Regions from separate parts of the Streptomyces tatrensis genome, predicted to be linked through region 1. Evidence: riboswitches for the same ligand, from Rfam matches in the RefSeq annotation. Region 1 holds a riboswitch; each other region holds the start of a gene.

Evidence for each region. Region 1 has a riboswitch for cyclic di-AMP ahead of ACODT5_RS09225 (M23 family metallopeptidase). Riboswitches for the same ligand answer to the same signal wherever they lie in the genome.
Region 2: it holds a riboswitch for cyclic di-AMP, as region 1 does, so the genes downstream of both, ACODT5_RS33385 (transglycosylase family protein) here and ACODT5_RS09225 (M23 family metallopeptidase) in region 1, are expected to answer to the same signal.
Region 3: it holds a riboswitch for cyclic di-AMP, as region 1 does, so the genes downstream of both, ACODT5_RS13455 (M23 family metallopeptidase) here and ACODT5_RS09225 (M23 family metallopeptidase) in region 1, are expected to answer to the same signal.

What each region holds. Positions count from the first base shown of each region.
Region 1 is NZ_JBMDLB010000007.1:1,200,529-1,205,718, forward strand. It holds gene ACODT5_RS09220 (winged helix DNA-binding domain-containing protein) at 1-938, opposite strand, end outside; gene ACODT5_RS09225 (M23 family metallopeptidase) at 1,005-2,015, opposite strand; cyclic di-AMP (ydaO/yuaA leader) riboswitch at 2,018-2,214, opposite strand; gene ACODT5_RS09230 (tyrosine-protein phosphatase) at 2,589-3,410, shown strand; gene ACODT5_RS09235 (aspartate aminotransferase family protein) at 3,435-4,817, opposite strand; gene hpnH (adenosyl-hopene transferase HpnH) at 4,814-5,190, opposite strand, start outside.
Region 2 is NZ_JBMDLB010000011.1:3,904,482-3,909,671, reverse strand. It holds gene ACODT5_RS33400 (transposase) at 1-298, shown strand, start outside; partial or broken gene ACODT5_RS33395 (cytochrome P450) at 280-426, shown strand; gene ACODT5_RS33390 (transglycosylase family protein) at 570-1,664, shown strand; cyclic di-AMP (ydaO/yuaA leader) riboswitch at 1,939-2,110, shown strand; gene ACODT5_RS33385 (transglycosylase family protein) at 2,113-2,802, shown strand; gene eno (phosphopyruvate hydratase) at 3,146-4,432, shown strand; gene ACODT5_RS33375 (FtsB family cell division protein) at 4,532-5,020, shown strand; gene ACODT5_RS33370 (DUF501 domain-containing protein) at 5,061-5,190, shown strand, end outside.
Region 3 is NZ_JBMDLB010000007.1:2,219,780-2,224,969, reverse strand. It holds gene ACODT5_RS13460 (M16 family metallopeptidase) at 1-1,026, shown strand, start outside; cyclic di-AMP (ydaO/yuaA leader) riboswitch at 1,277-1,436, shown strand; gene ACODT5_RS13455 (M23 family metallopeptidase) at 1,449-2,243, shown strand; gene ACODT5_RS13450 (GntR family transcriptional regulator) at 2,426-3,091, shown strand; gene ACODT5_RS13445 (HPr family phosphocarrier protein) at 3,407-3,688, opposite strand; gene ACODT5_RS13440 (bifunctional acetate--CoA ligase family protein/GNAT family N-acetyltransferase) at 3,874-5,190, shown strand, end outside.

The DNA.
Region 1 (5,190 bases):
ACCAGCAGGGTCGCCAGGGTGTCGCCGTTCATCCGCGCCACGAACGTGCGGTACTGCGGCGGGACGATGCGGCTCCGGTCGGAGTACGCGAGCAGCACGCTGTCCCACATGGCCATCAGCCGGGGCGGCGCCGGCGCGTCCTCCTCCGGACGCGGTGCGCCCTGGACGTCGAACAGTTCCTCGCCGTCCGGCCCCGTCAGCCGGTCGAGCCTCCCGGACAGCTCCAGCGCCCGCAGCGCCTGGCGGACCCTGGCCCGCTGGACCAGGGAGAACTGCGCCACGTCCGCTACCGACGCCGGCCCGAAACCCTCCAGGTAGCGCACGACCAGCGTCCGCAGGGATTCCTCCGAGGCCTCCGGGTCCGCCGGTACCGTGCGGGGCCGGCGCGCGGGCGCGACGTAGGACGGACGCTCCCCGAACGACCACGGCGCGGCGGTGGGCGCGTGCAGCAGCGGCGCGTACTGCCGCAGCCCCCACCACGCTCCGGGCTGCGGCGCCGCTCCCAGCCGGTGTCCGAGCCAGGCCTCGCACTCCGCCGTCGTACGGGGCCGGTCGGCGAAGTCCAGCAGCTCCGGCGCCAGGACGTCGGCGTCCGCGGCCGTCAGCCCGGAGTCCGTGAAGCGGGTCCCGAGCCGGGCGGCCCGTACGGAAGGCTGCACGGCCTCCCGGAAGGCCGGGTAGTCCTCCGCGTGCACGGCGTGCAGGGTCAGCCGCATCAGCGTCGACTTGACGACCTCGCGCCCCGTGAAGGCGGCGTCGAGGTCGGCCGGGTCGAAGCCGGAGAGCCGGTTCCACAGCGCGAGGTACGGCGAGGCCGCGTGCTGCGCCTGCAGGGCGACCACCCGGCGGACCGCGTCGCCGACGTCCATCACCTCGCGCCGCAGCAGCAACTGCCGTGCGAGCGTGGAGCGGTTGAGCTCCCCTGCGCTGACCTTCATGCCACGACCGTCCCGTCCCCTGTCGAAACGGGCAGCCTAACCGGCACCTCCGACAGCGCCTCGGATTCAGATGCTGACGCCCTTGGACCGGAGGTAGGCCAGCGGGTCGATGTCCGAGCCGTACGAGGGCCCGGTGCGGATCTCGAAGTGCAGGTGCGGGCCGGTCGAGTTGCCCGTGGAGCCGGAGAGGCCGATGGTCTGCCCGCCGGTGACGCTCTGGCCGGAGGAGACGGACAGCTGGGAGAGGTGCGCGTACTGGCTGTACCTGCCGTCGGTGTGGCGGATGACGACCTCGTTGCCGTACGCGCCGCTCCAGCCGGCGGAGACCACGGTGCCGGCGCCGACCGCCCTGATGGTGGTGCCGGTGCTCACGGTGAAGTCGACACCAGTGTGGTAGCCGCTGGACCACATGGAGCCGGCGGTCTTGTAGGCGGTGGACGGGCCGCCGGCGACCGGGGCGACGAAGCCGGTCGACGCGGAGCCGCCCTGCTGCTTGGCGGGCGCCTCGGCGACGGGCGCGGCTGCCTCGTCAGAGGAGTCCGAGGAATCCGAGTCCGAGGAATCCGAGTCCGAGGAATCCGACGAATCGCCGGAAGTGGAAGAACCGGAGGAAGCGGACTTCTTGGCCGGCTTCGGCGTTTCGGCCGGCGCGGACTCGGCCGCCGCGGCCGGAGCCGCGCCCTTCGCGCCGAGCGTGAGCTTGAGTCCCGGGTGGATCAGCGACGGGTCGGTGCCGACGGCCTCGAGGTTGTCCGCGTAGAGCTGCTCCCAGCCGCCGGTGAGGTGCTGGCGCTCGGCGATCTTGGAGAGGTAGTCGCCCGGCACCACGGTGTAGACGGTGGGAGCTGCCTGCACGGCGACGGGCGCGGCCCGGAAGGCCGACACCGCCTGAGCGGCCACGGCCTGCGGGGCCTGGACCGGGGCGGCGGCGGGCGCGGCGGCCGGGACACCGGCGGCGTGGGCGCCGGTGGCGCCGAGCAGCGGAAGCGCGAGGGCCGCGCCACCGGTGCCCGCGGCGGCGAACCCGCGGGATATCGAGCGGGACTTGGGACGGCGGTGCTTACCCGTTCCGGACATGGCGAATTCCTCTCCGACGCCTGCGAGGTGAGCTGTCGGGTTCGGACTGGAGATGTCCGGCGGTGTATGCGCCGATGAACAGCACATGCACGGCTTCACCCCGAGCTGTCCCGTTGTAAAGATCCCTGAGGAGCTCCGGAACAGCGGCTTACCTGGTTCCCCCGCTCCTGCCGCGCGCGTGAATAGTCGGGTGCGGTTTCCGGACGGCGGCAGGATTAGGCGGTCCATCCGGATCGATCGCGAAGGTAATCGAGCGCGGCCGCGCGGAACAAGTCCCGAATTCCCCGATGGATTCCCAGTGATGATGGACCGGCGGAATTACGGTCACCCTGTGTCCATTCCCCTCCCCCAACAGCCGCCCGGACAGGGGAATTCGCCATTCGCGATCAGGCACTCACGGTCACCGTATGATCTGGCTCACGGGGACGTGTCCGATCTCGCCTCTCGCTATGGCAAGTTGCCAGCAAGTAGCGTAATTCGGACACGAGTGAGGACGAGGCGCGCGGGCCGCGCGAGCTGCGCGAGCCACGACGAGCCATGACAAGCGACCGGACGACACGGAGGAGCCCCCCTGTGACCCAGCAGATACCCCAGAGCCCCCACACCGATCCGGTTGCGCCGCAGCCGGCACTGACCGGAGTGCGCAACTTCCGCGACGTGGGCGGCTTGCCGGCCGCGGACGGCCGAAGGGTCAAGTCGGGACGACTGTTCCGAAGCGGACATCTGGCGCATGCCACCGAAAGCGACGCGGAGTTCCTCGGGTCGCTCGGACTGCACACCGTCTTCGACTTCCGCAACGGCGCCGACCACGCGCTGGAGGGTGCGGACGTGGAGCTGCCCGGGGTGCTCAACGTCAACATTCCGCTGTCGGATCCGGCCGACGGCAGCGAGTTCTGGAAGATGGTCCGCGAAGGGGACCTGGCGCAGCTGCGCGAGATCCTGGGCGAGGGCAAGGCCGCCGCGCGGATGTCCCGTTCGTACCGGACGATGATCCGGACCCGTACCGCCGAGCACAGCCGGGTGGTGCACGCGCTCGCCGAGGACAGCGTCCCGGCGCTCATGCACTGCGCCGCCGGGAAGGACCGGGCGGGCCTGTCGATCGCCGTCACCCTGCTCGCGCTGGGCGTCGAGCGGGAGGCGATCCTCGCGGACTACCTGGAGTCGAACGCCCCGCACAACCGCTACCGGGTCCGCCGGGGCAGCGACTCGCCCGAGGCCCGCGCCCCCGAGGTGATGGAGCTGCTCGCCCCGCTCTTCGACGCCCGCGCCCCGTATCTGACGACGGCCTTCGACACCATCGACCAGGAGTGGGGCGGAGTGGAGCGCTACCTCGCCGAGGGCCTCGGGCTCACGCCCGAGACCCTCGCCGTGCTCCGCGACCGCCTGCTGGACTGACGCCCCGCGAGCCGGGCCGTCGCCTCAGCGGTTGGCGACGGCCTGCCTCACCAGTGTCCGGCCGAAGTCCCACATCAGCGCGCCACCACCGTGGGCCTCGTCCATGACCGCGCGGAAGGCGCCGACGAACCGGTCGACGTCCGCCTCGTCCACGATCAGCGGCGGGATCAGCTTGATCACTTCCAGGTGGTCGCCGGAGACCTGCGTGAGGATCCGGTGCTTCTGCAGCAGCGGCACCACGACCATCTGCGCGAACAGCCCCTTGCGCGCCGCCTGCAGCATGCTCCAGCGGCTCCGCAGCCCCAGCGAGGACGGCCGGCCGAACTCGATGCCGATCATCAGCCCGCGTCCCCGTACCTCGTGGAGCAGTTCGTACTCGTCCACGAGCGCGGCGAGCCGCCCGCGCAGCAGGTCGCCCATCGCGCGGGCACGGGCCACCACCTGCTCGTCCTCCATGACGGAGAGGACGGCGAGCCCGGCCGCCATCGCCTGCGCGTTGGAGCCGAAGCTGGCGGAGTGGACGAGCACCCGGTCCATGGAGGAGTAGACCTTCTTGAAGATCCAGTCCTTGCCCAGGGTCGCGCCGACGGGCACGTAGCCGCCGGAGAGGGCCTTGGCCACGCAGACCAGGTCCGGTTCGACCCCGGCCTCGTGCTGGTAGGCGTAGAAGTCGCCGGTCCGTCCGAGGCCGGTCTGCACCTCGTCCGCGATCAGCAGCGCCCCCCGCCGGTGCAGCGCCTCCTGCGCGGCGAGCAGGAAGCCGGGCGGGGCGGCGAGCACCCCCTTGCCCTGGATCGGCTCGACGACGAAGGCCGCCACGTCCCCCTTCTTCAGCTCCCGCTCCAGCGCCTCCAGGTCCCCGAGAGCGATCTTGGTGTCCGGCAGCAGCGGCGCGAAGCCGTCGCGGAAGCCGGCCTCGCCGTTGACCGAGAGCGAGCCCGTGGTGAGCCCGTGGAAGGCGTGGTCGCAGTAGAGGACCCTGGGCCGCCCGGTGGCGTACCGGGCGAACTTCAGGGCGGTCTCCACCGCCTCGGTGCCGCTGTTGCCGAAGAAGACCCGGTCCAGGTGCGGACTGTGGGAGAGCAGCTTCTCCGCCAGCAGTCCGGGCAGCGGCTGGCAGTCGAAGCGGGTGAGATCGGCGAGCTGGGCGTCCAGCACGTCGTGCAGGGCCTGCCTGACCACCGGGTGGTGGCGCCCCAGGCCCATCACCCCGAAGCCGGCCAGCATGTCGAGGTGGTCGTTGCCCTCGGCGTCCCAGAAGTGGGCCCCCTCGGCCCGCACGTAGACCTTGTCGAAGCCGATGGTGTGGAGCATCCGGGGCAGCTGGTGGTTGAGGTGGCGGGCGTGCAGTTCGTACCGCTCGCCGCCCCGCTCGGCGAGCAGGGCGGCGAGGTCGAAGCCGGTCATGCCGACTTGTCCCGGCTCCCGCCCCCCACGGTCTCGCGGACCGCCCGCAGCGACTCCTTCAGCGACCCCATGGTGGCCAGGACGGCCGTGGGCTCGTATCCGCAGTGCGCCATGCAGTTCGCGCAGCGCGGGTCCTTCCCGCGGCCGTACTTGCTCCAGTCGGTTTCCTCGATCAGTTCCCGGTACGAGGGCACGTACCCGTCGCTCATCAGATAGCAGGGGCGCTGCCAGCCGAAGAGCGAGTAATTCGGAATGGCCCATGCGGTGCAGGGGAAATCGACTTTGCCTTCCAGGAAGTCCAGGAAGAGCGGGGAGTGGTTGAGCCGCCAGCGCCGCCGGTTGCCGCCCGCGAAGGCCTTCTTGAAGAGTTCGC
Region 2 (5,190 bases), on a different contig from region 1:
GCCCGCTTCGTTCACCAAGACCAAGATCGACCTGCGGTTGGCGCTGAACGGCATGCTGCACCGGCTGCGTACGGGGATCACCTGGAAGGAGATCCCCGTGAAGTTCGGGCCGGCGCAGCGCATTCGTGAGCGGCAGCTGTCCTGGTGGCAGCGAGGGGCATGGCCGCTGCTGGTGGCGTGGCTGAACGAGCAGCGTGCAGGGACGCCCGTGTACGTCCGCCCGGCCATCCCGCCCCTGCGAGTGACGGTGCGTGGCGCGCAGAACGTGGGACTGCTCTCACCCTCGCGACCCTGCTGACGCGGCTGCCCGATCTGGAACTGGCCGTGGCTCCCGGGGAGCTGCGCTGGCGGGGTGGGCTCATCATGCGGGGGCTGCGGACGCTTCCGGTCCGCTTCACCGTCGAATCAAAGTCCCAAAACGCCTGAAACCATCCTGACCGGAAGTCAGTTCGCTGCCCAAACTTGTGACTGGCGTTCGAAGGCCGCTAGGTTCTGCCGTTACCCCGCCGTTATGCGAAAGGTGCAGCCTCATGCGTTCCGGGAACGGCCGCCACAGACGCCCCCGACAAGTGCCCGCACTTGTCGTCACCGCCGGAGTCACCGGCACCGCACTCGCCCTGCCACTGCTCGCCGCCACCGGCGCGAGCGCCGCGGAGACCTCCACTTGGGACAGGGTCGCCGAGTGCGAGAGCGGCGGTACGTGGAGCGCCAACTTCGGCGGCGGCGCGTACGGCGGGCTGCAGTTCAGCCAGGAGCAGTGGAAGGGCGCCGGCGGGCTCGACTTCGCCGATCGTGCCGACCTCGCCAGTCGCTCCCAGCAGATCGCCGTGGCCGAACGGGTCCTGGCCTCCCAGGGCCCCGTGGCGTGGCCGCTGTGCGCGGTGCAGGCCGGTCTGACGCAGGACGCGCCCGCCGCCGAGGTGGACCCGGGCCTGCCCGGCGGTTCCGCTTCCGCGACCCCCGCCCCGTCCCGCCCGGACGACTCCGTGCCCCGCGGGGGCTCGGGCAGGTCCACCGACTTCGGAGCCCCGTCGCAGGGGGGCCCGTCGTCCCCGCCGGCCTCGGTGCTGCCCGACTACCCGATCGGCGTGCCCGGCGAACTGCCCGTCATGCCCCCGCCGGACGCCCAGACGCCGCCTCCCGGCCTCCCGGGCGACCCGACGCCTCCCACGAGCCCGACGGACCCCGCCACTCCCGTACCGCCGTCCGCGGACCCGACCCTTCCGGTGGGCCCGACCGAGCCGGTGGACCCGACGTCTCCCGGGAGCCCGTCCGGCCCGGGGAACTCCACGAAGCCGACGAACCCGGGTAATCCGGAGAACCAGGCCAACCCGGCCAACCCGGTCAATCCGGTTGATCCCACGGCCCCGACGACTCCGGCCGCACCCGGCGAGTCCGCCTCCCCGGCCGCTCCGGCGGCCCCCGGTGCGAGCGAGGGCGGCGGCAAGCACCGCGGCCCGGCCGCCGTCGAGAAGCCCGCCGCGCCTGACGCCGCGTCGGAGTCGACGTACACCGTGAAGGAGGGCGACAACCTGATCGCGATCGCGGACGCCAACGGTGTGAAGGGCGGCTGGAAGGGTCTCTACGAGGCCAACGAGCAGGTCATCGGCGGCGATGCGGACCTGATCAAGCCCGGTCAGAACCTGGATCTAACGCATCAATAAGGACACTTGAGGCGCCCGGAACCAGCTGATTGTCCGTTTTCTGTAAGTGAGACATGTGTCTCTTCAGGTCAACTGGCGTGTCCGGCCCCGAGCGTTCCGCAAACCCCGCCCTCACCTGCGCAAACACCCTTTCGAGGAGCGCAAGTAGGCACCGTTTCCCCCGATGTCGCTCGTTGAACATCGGGGGAGACCTGTCTACCTTCTGAATCGCCCGCCACCGCGGGCTCCTTCGACCGCATCGCCGAATCCTGCCGGCGGACGGAGGGAACACTCGTCGCGTAAAGCGCCGAAGGCAGGAGCGGGGGAACCAAGGTAGGCGCCGGGAACGGCCGTTGAGAGACGGTCACGGAACCGGCTAGGGGTTAAGCCAAGCGCTAGGTCGCTCGGCCGGGCACTCACTCGCCCGAACCCGACAGCTCACCTCGTAGGCGTCGGTGAGGAGAACTCCATGCTGCTTTCGGGCAAGGGCAAGCACCGTCGCGGTTCCAAGGCCGTCCGCATCGTCACGCTCGCCGGTGTCGCCGGTGTCGCCGTCGCGGCTCCGCTGATGGCCGCGGGCACCGCCTCGGCCGCGACCGCTTCCGAGTGGGACCGCGTCGCCTCGTGCGAGTCCGGCGGCAACTGGTCCATCAACACGGGCAACGGCTACTACGGCGGCCTGCAGTTCTCGTCCTCCACGTGGGCGGCGTACGGCGGCAAGTCGTACGCCTCGCAGGCCAACCAGGCCTCCAAGTCGCAGCAGATAGCGATCGCCGAGAAGGTCCTCAAGGGCCAGGGCAAGGGCGCCTGGCCGCACTGCGGCGTCGGCCTGTCGAACTCCTCCTACACCGGCGGATCGGCGCAGGCACCCGCCAAGCCGAAGACGCAGCCGAAGCAGGAGAAGAAGACCGAGGCGAAGAAGGAGACCAAGCGCGTCGAGGCTCCGACCACCCGCTCCGAGCGTCCGGCCGCTGCCCCGAAGACCGAGGCCCCCAAGACGGGCAACGGCTCCTACGCGGTCAAGTCCGGCGACACGCTGGGTGCGATCGCCGACGCGAACAACGTGTCCGGTGGCTGGGAGAAGCTCTTCGAGCTCAACAAGGACATCGTCACGGACGCCAACCTGATCTTCCCGGGCCAGAAGCTGAAGCTCAGCTGAACCCGAAGGTGAGGCCGGAGCTGAACCCCGGCTGAAACCTGTGGGAACGGTCGTGGCCGCTTTCGCGACACGCAGTAGTTCCACCGCGTAATTCCACCGCCCGGCGCGTAACCCCCTTCGCGCCGGGCGGTGGTGTGTGCGGGTGCCGCCGGTCTGACGGGGCCTCCGAAATCCCGATGATCAAGGGTCCTATGTCCTGTAAGAGGGGCATTCAGGCCCTTTTTCGTCCCAGGACCCGGGCGGTCGGCTGGCCGAGTGCCCGGAGGCGGTTAGGCTCTAAGCGGCAAGGCCATCCCACGGCCTGACATGCCACCGCACACCCAGCGTCACATCCCAGAAGGAGATGCTCGTGCCGTCCATCGACGTCGTCGTAGCCCGGGAAATCCTGGACTCCCGAGGCAACCCCACTGTCGAGGTCGAGGTGGGCCTCGACGATGGCAGCACCGGCCGTGCTGCAGTCCCGTCCGGCGCCTCCACCGGAGCGTTCGAAGCCGTTGAGCTCCGTGACGGTGACCCCAACCGTTACTTCGGCAAGGGCGTAGAGAAGGCCGTCCTCGCCGTCATCGAGCAGCTCGGCCCGGAGCTCGTCGGCTACGACGCCACCGAGCAGCGCCTGATCGACCAGGCGATGATCGACCTGGACGCCACCGAGAACAAGGGCTCCCTCGGCGCCAACGCCATCCTGGGCGTCTCCCTCGCCGTCGCGCACGCCGCGTCCGAGGCCTCGGACCTCCCGCTCTTCCGCTACCTCGGCGGCCCGAACGCGCACCTGCTGCCCGTTCCGATGATGAACATCCTGAACGGTGGGTCGCACGCCGACTCCAACGTCGACATCCAGGAGTTCATGATCGCCCCGATCGGCGCGGAGTCCTTCTCCGAGGCCCTTCGCTGGGGTGCCGAGGTCTACCACACCCTCAAGAAGGTCCTGCACACCAAGGGCCTCTCCACCGGTCTGGGCGACGAGGGCGGCTTCGCGCCGAACCTCGAGTCGAACCGCGCCGCGCTGGACCTCATCGTCGAGGCCATCAAGCAGGCCGGCTACGTCCCGGGCACCCAGATCGCGCTCGCGCTCGACGTCGCCGCGTCCGAGTTCTACAAGGACGGCAACTACGAGTTCGAGGGCAAGTCCCGCTCGGCCGCCGAGATGACCGACTACTACGCCGAGCTCGTCGAGGCGTACCCGCTGGTCTCCATCGAGGACCCGCTGTTCGAGGACGACTGGGCCGGCTGGAAGACCCTCACCGACCGCCTGGGCTCCAAGGTCCAGATCGTCGGCGACGACCTCTTCGTCACCAACCCCGAGCGTCTCGCCCGCGGCATCGAAGAGGGCTCGGCGAACGCCCTGCTCGTCAAGGTGAACCAGATCGGTTCGCTGACCGAGACCCTGGACGCCGTCGAGATGGCCCAGCGCAACGGTTTCAAGTGCATGATGTCGCACCGCTCCGGTGAGACCGAGGACGTCACCATCGCCGACCTCGCCGTCGCCGTGAACTGCGGCCAGATCAAGACCGGCGCCCCGGCCCGCTCGGACCGCGTCGCCAAGTACAACCAGCTCCTGCGCATCGAGGAGATCCTCGACGACGCGGCCGTGTACGCGGGTCGCAGCGCGTTCCCGCGCTTCAAGGGCTGATCAGTCCTTTAGGGCGCAAGCCTCCCTACGTCCCCGCACTCGGTCCCGTACCGTGTGCGGGGACGTAGTGCGTCGTGCGCATATAGGGGAGGCGGATCAATGGCCGGGAACCGGGACCGGTTCGCCACGTTCTCGACCGCGACCAGGCTCAAGCAGCTCGGTGAGCGGACCGCGGCGCACGTGTACCGCTCGCAGTCCCGCCGGCAGGTCCGCCGCAGCCGGCTCACCGGCCGGGCCGCCCTGCTGGTGCTCGTCCTCTGTACCCTGGTCGTCGCCCTCGCGTATCCGATGCGCCAGTACGTGTCCCAGCGCTCGGAGATCGCGAAGCAGCAGAAGGGCGCCGTCGCCGCGCGGGACCGGCTGGAACGGCTGCGCGACGAGAAGGCCCGCTGGCAGGACAACGCGTACGCCGAGCAGCAGGCGCGCAAGCACCTGCACTTCGTCCGGCCGGGGGAGATCAGCTACATCATGACCGACCCCGGTGCCGGCGGCGCCGAGCAGCGCCGCGGCGGACAGGCCGCCACCGACCGGCCCTGGTACTCCAACGTCTGGGACGGCGTCGACAAGGCCGACCGCCCGGGCGACTGAGTCCCACCCATCCACGAGAACGAAAAGACTTCCTCCAGGCATGCAGACGCCCCCGCCCCAGACCGACCGGACCGAGCCGACCGCCGCCGACATCGAGGCGTTCGAACAGCAGCTCGGCCGCCCCCCGCGCGGGCTGCGCGCCATCGCGCACCGCTGCCCCTGCGGGCAGC
Region 3 (5,190 bases), 1.0 Mb from region 1:
AAGGCGCTGGGCCTGGTCGCCGAGGCGCTGCGCGCCCCGGCCTTCGCCGACGCCGAGGTGGACCGCCTGGTGCGCAACCGGCTCGACGAGATCCCGCACGAGAGCGCCAACCCGCAGCGCCGCGCCGCCAAGCAGCTCTCGAAGGAGCTCTTCCCGGCCTCCCTGCGGATGTCCCGCCCGCGCCAGGGCACCGAGGAGACGGTCGCCCGCATCGACTCCGGGGCCGTACGCGCCTTCTACGAGGCCCACGTGCGCCCCGCGACCGCCACCGCGGTGGTCGTCGGCGATCTGACCGGCATCGACCTGGACGCCGTCCTGGCCGACACCCTGGGCGCCTGGACCGGTGACACCACCGCCCCGCGCCCGGTCCCGCCGATCACCGCCGACGACACGGGCCGCGTGGTCATCGTGGACCGGCCCGGCGCGGTCCAGACGCAGTTGCTGATCGGCCGCATCGGCGCGGACCGGCACGACCGGGTCTGGGCGCCCCAGGTGCTCGGCACGTACTGCCTGGGCGGCACCCTCACCTCCCGGCTGGACAAGGTGCTGCGCGAGGAGAAGGGGTACACGTACGGCGTGCGCGCCTTCGGCCAGGTGCTGCGCTCCACCGCCGACGGCAAGGGCGCCTCGATGCTCGCCATCAGCGGCTCGGTGGACACCCCGAACACCGGCCCGGCCCTGGAGGACCTCTGGACGGTGCTGCGCACCCTCGCGGAGGGCGGCCTGACCGACGCCGAACGGGACGTGGCCGTGCAGAACTTGGTGGGCGTGGCCCCGCTGAAGTTCGAGTCGGCGGCTTCCGTCGCGGGCACGCTCGCCGACCAGGTCGAGCAGGAGCTCCCGGACGACTACCAGGCGCAGTTGTACGCGCGGCTCGCCGAAACCGGGACGGTGGAGGCCACTTCGGCGGTCGTCAGTGCCTTCCCGGTGGACCGCCTGGTCGCGATCCTGGTCGGCGACGCCTCGCAGATCGAGGAGCCGGTGCGGGCCCTCGGGATCGGCGAAGTGACCGTGGTCACCAACTGACCTTCTGCTGACTGCCGGTGACCGCCGGCGGGTCGCCAACTGGCCCGCCGCACAAGGGAATCCGGCAAGGGACTCCGGTGGCTTGTCCACTTGAGTCCCTTTTGTCGTTTCTGTCGCGTTTATTGGTGTGGTTGCTTGTATGTGGTGTGGCGTACGCAACAAAAGGGCGTGTCTGTTTGGCGATTGACTGATGATCCGCCTAGCGTCAGCCGTGCTGTTCGTCAGTGGTAACCGCCGCATCCGCGGCACCGGACAGCGATCGCCGAGTCCCCGTCAGGCGCGAGCCTGGGGAGCCGGGGACCCACTTGTGTCCCTGGGGTGAATCGGACCGCCTCGCAAGAGGGGGCCCGTAGGAGACCTTCCTGCTCCGAACCCGTCAGCTAACCCGGTAGGCGAGAGGGAAGGAAAGGATCAGCCCCTTCATGGCGTTTGGCAGCAGTGCCACCGGCAAGCACCGTGGTTCGAGCCGTATGAGCCGCAGGACCGCCGGCTACGCCGGCATAGCCACGCTCGCCGCCACCGGCGTCGTCGGCTCCCTGGCGGGTCCCGCGTTCGCCGCGGACAATTCCCCCTCCATCGAGGACACCGGCAGCCTCAACACCATCGTGGTGGCCGACGAGCTCGCCGATGACGTAGAGGCCCAGGCCCAGTCCCAGCAGCGCGCCGCCGAGGCCGCCGCCGCCAAGGCGCAGGCCGAGGCCGACGCCAGGCAGCGGGCCGCCGAGGCCAAGGCGAAGGCCGAAGCGCAGGCCAAGGCCGAGCGCGAGGCCGCCGAGCGCGCCGCTCGTGAAGAGGAGCGCAAGCGCCTCAACACCTTCGTGTCGCCGCTCGACAACACCTACGTCAGCACCCAGTACCACGCGGGTGGCGGCATGTGGTCCTCCGGCAGCCACACCGGCATCGACTTCCGCGCCGCCTCCGGCACCGAGGTGCACGCCGTGGGCCTCGGCACCGTGGTCGAGGCGGGCTACGGCGGCGCGTACGGCAACAACGTCGTCATCAAGCACGCCGACGGCACGTACACCCAGTACGGCCACATGTCCTCACTGAGCGTCTCCGTCGGCCAGCAGGTCACCCCGGGCCAGAAGATCGGCCTGTCGGGCTCCACCGGCAACTCCAGCGGCCCGCACCTGCACTTCGAGGCCCGCACCGGCGCCGACTACGGTTCGGACATCAACCCGGTCACGTACCTGCGCTCGCACGGCGTCACCGTCTGACCCGCTCGCCCCACCGCACGACTTCCGCGAAGGCCCCGGCTCTTTGAGAGCCGGGGCCTTCGTCGCGTTTCGGGCTCCGCATTGTGTGAATGTTTCGTATTTCCGGCCGCTCTCGGAAATTATCGTGTGTTGCAATAGAGTCGCAACGCGCACAGCCATACGAAAAAGGCGGAGGTCCGGTCTTGCGTATTCCCGCGCACACGGTATGCACAGCGATCCGCGACGACATCGTCTCCGGGGTGTTCGGGCCCGGCGGCCGGCTGACCGAGGAGGTGCTGGCCCGCCGGTACGGAGTCTCGCGCGTCCCGGTGCGCGAGGCACTGCGCACGCTGGAGTCCGAGGGGTTCGTGACCACCAGGCGGCACGCGGGCGCCTGCGTGGCCGAGCCGACCGAACAGGAGGCGGCCGACCTCCTGGAGCTGCGGATGCTCCTGGAGCCCCTCGCGGCCGCCCGAGCGGCCCGACGGCGCAGCGAGGCCCACCTCAAGGTGCTGCGCGGGCTGGTCAGACTGGGCCAGGAGCGGGCCAGGAGGGGTCAGGGGGAGGATCTGCGCTCCCTGGGGGGCTGGTTCCACGAGACGCTCTCCCAGGCCTCGGGCAGCCCCGGGCTGATCGCGCTGCTCACCCAGATGCGGCACAAGGTGGCCTGGATGTACGTGGTGGAGTCCCCGGTGCGGCCCGTGGAGTCCTGGGCGGAGCACGGCGCGATCGTCGACGCGGTGGCCCGGGGCGACGCCGAGCGGGCCCGGGCGCTGACCGCGCTGCACGTGGACAGGGCGGCGGGGGCGCACCGGCTGCGCGTGAGGACTTTGCAACCTGCCGTAAACACGGCGGGCGCTCCGCATTAACAAACACCGTATACAAAGGTGGGATATCCGGGGCCCGGTAATTCATGCCCCATGTCCAATGTCCATGCCCCGCGCTTTATTTCGCCGCCGGAATTCGGCCCTGCGGAATCGGGTGCGCCGGAATGGCGGTGTGTGTATTTCCGGCCGGGGCGACGGGCTGGTGAGTGAACGCCGGCGAGCCCGGAGCCGGCGGGGCGGCGAGCCTGCGGGCCGACCGGATCTCCGCGCGAAAAGCAGCGAAGCCGTTGCCCTCAACCGTGGCGGTCGGGGGCAACGGCTTCGCCGTGCAAGTCCTGCGGGTCGAACCCGAAGGGGTCAGACGGTCTCGGGAAGCTCCTCGAGCCCCTCGGCGACCAGCTTCGCGAGGCGGTCCAGCGCGGCCTCGGCGCCGTCGGCCTCGGACGAGAGGACGATCTCCTCGCCGCCCTGGGCGCCCAGGCCCAGGACCGCCAGCATGGAGGCGGCGTTGACGGGGTCGCCGCCGGCCTTCGCGATGGTCACCGGGACGCCGGAAGCGGTCGTCGCGCGGACGAAGATCGAGGCGGGACGAGCGTGCAGGCCCTCGGCCCAGCCGACGTTGACGCGGCGCTCTGCCATGGTGATGCCCTTCAGGTTCTTACGGGTTGTCTAGACCAGTCTCTCACGACGTCCGGAATGGTCGCACCGACCTTCGGCCCGAGATTCCCGCCATTCGACCTACCCCAGCTTGCCCTGATTCGAGCCGGCTTGCCCGATGCGCCGCGCCCGGGCCACTTGAGGCGTTCGAGCCTTAAGGTGACCCCATGACGACCGAGTCCGACCCCTCGTACCCGGACCACTGGGAAGCCGACGTGGTCCTTCGCGACGGCGGAACGGCCCGGATCCGGCCCATCACCACCGAGGACGCGGGCCGGCTGGTCAGCTTCTACGAGCAGGTCTCGGACGAGTCCAAGTACTACCGGTTCTTCGCTCCCTACCCCCGGCTCTCCGACCGCGACGTGCACCGCTTCACGCACCACGACTACGTGGACCGGGTCGGCCTCGCCGCGACGATCGGCGGCGAGTTCATCGCCACCGTCCGCTACGACCGGATCGGCGCCGACGGCCGCTCGGCCACCGGACCCTCCGACGAGGCCGAGGTCGCCTTCCTCGTCCAGGACGCCCATCAGGGGCGCGGAGTCGCCTCCGCCCTGCTCGAACACATCGGCGCGGTGGCCCGCGAACGCGGGATCCGCCGCTTCGCGGCCGAGGTGCTGCCGGCCAACAGCAAGATGATCAAGGTGTTCACCGACGCCGGCTACCAGCAGAAGCGCAGCTTCGAAGACGGCTCCGTCCACCTCACCCTCGACCTCGAACCGACCGCCGAGTCCCTCGCCGTCCAGCGCGCCCGCGAACAGCGCGCCGAGGCCCGCTCCGTCCAGCGGCTGCTGGCCCCCGGCTCGGTGGCCGTCATCGGCGTCAGCCGCTCCCTCGCGGGCGTGGGCGCGGCGGCCCTGCGCAACCTGCGCGACAGCGGCTTCCACGGCCACCTCTACGCCGTCAACGAGGCCGTCACCCGCGACCTGCTCGACGGCGTACGGGCCTACCCCACCCTCGGGGCCGTCGGCGCCCCGGTCGACCTCGCGGTCATCGCGGTCCCGGCGGACCGGGTCCCGGACGCCGTGGCAGCCTGTGGTGAACACGGGGTGCAGGGGCTCGTCGTCCTGTCCGCCGGATACGGGGAGAGCGGGGCCGAGGGCCTGGCCCGCCAGCGCGAACTGGTCCGCCAGGTGCGCTCCTACGGGATGCGGCTGATCGGACCGAACGCCTTCGGGGTGATCAACACGGCCCCCGAGGTGGAGCTGAACGCCTCCCTGGCCCCCGCTCCGGCCCCCGCGCGGGGAAGGGTCGGCCTCTTCACCCAGTCCGGGGCGATCGGCATCGCGCTGCTCTCCGGGCTGCTGCGGCGCGGGGAGGGGCTGTCCTCCTTCATCTCCGCCGGGAACCGGGCCGACGTCTCCGGCAACGACATCCTCCAGTACTGGTACGACGACGAGGCCACCGACGTCGCGCTCATGTACCTGGAGACCCTGGGCAACCCGAGGAAGTTCACCCGGCTCGCCCGGCGCACCGCGGCCGTC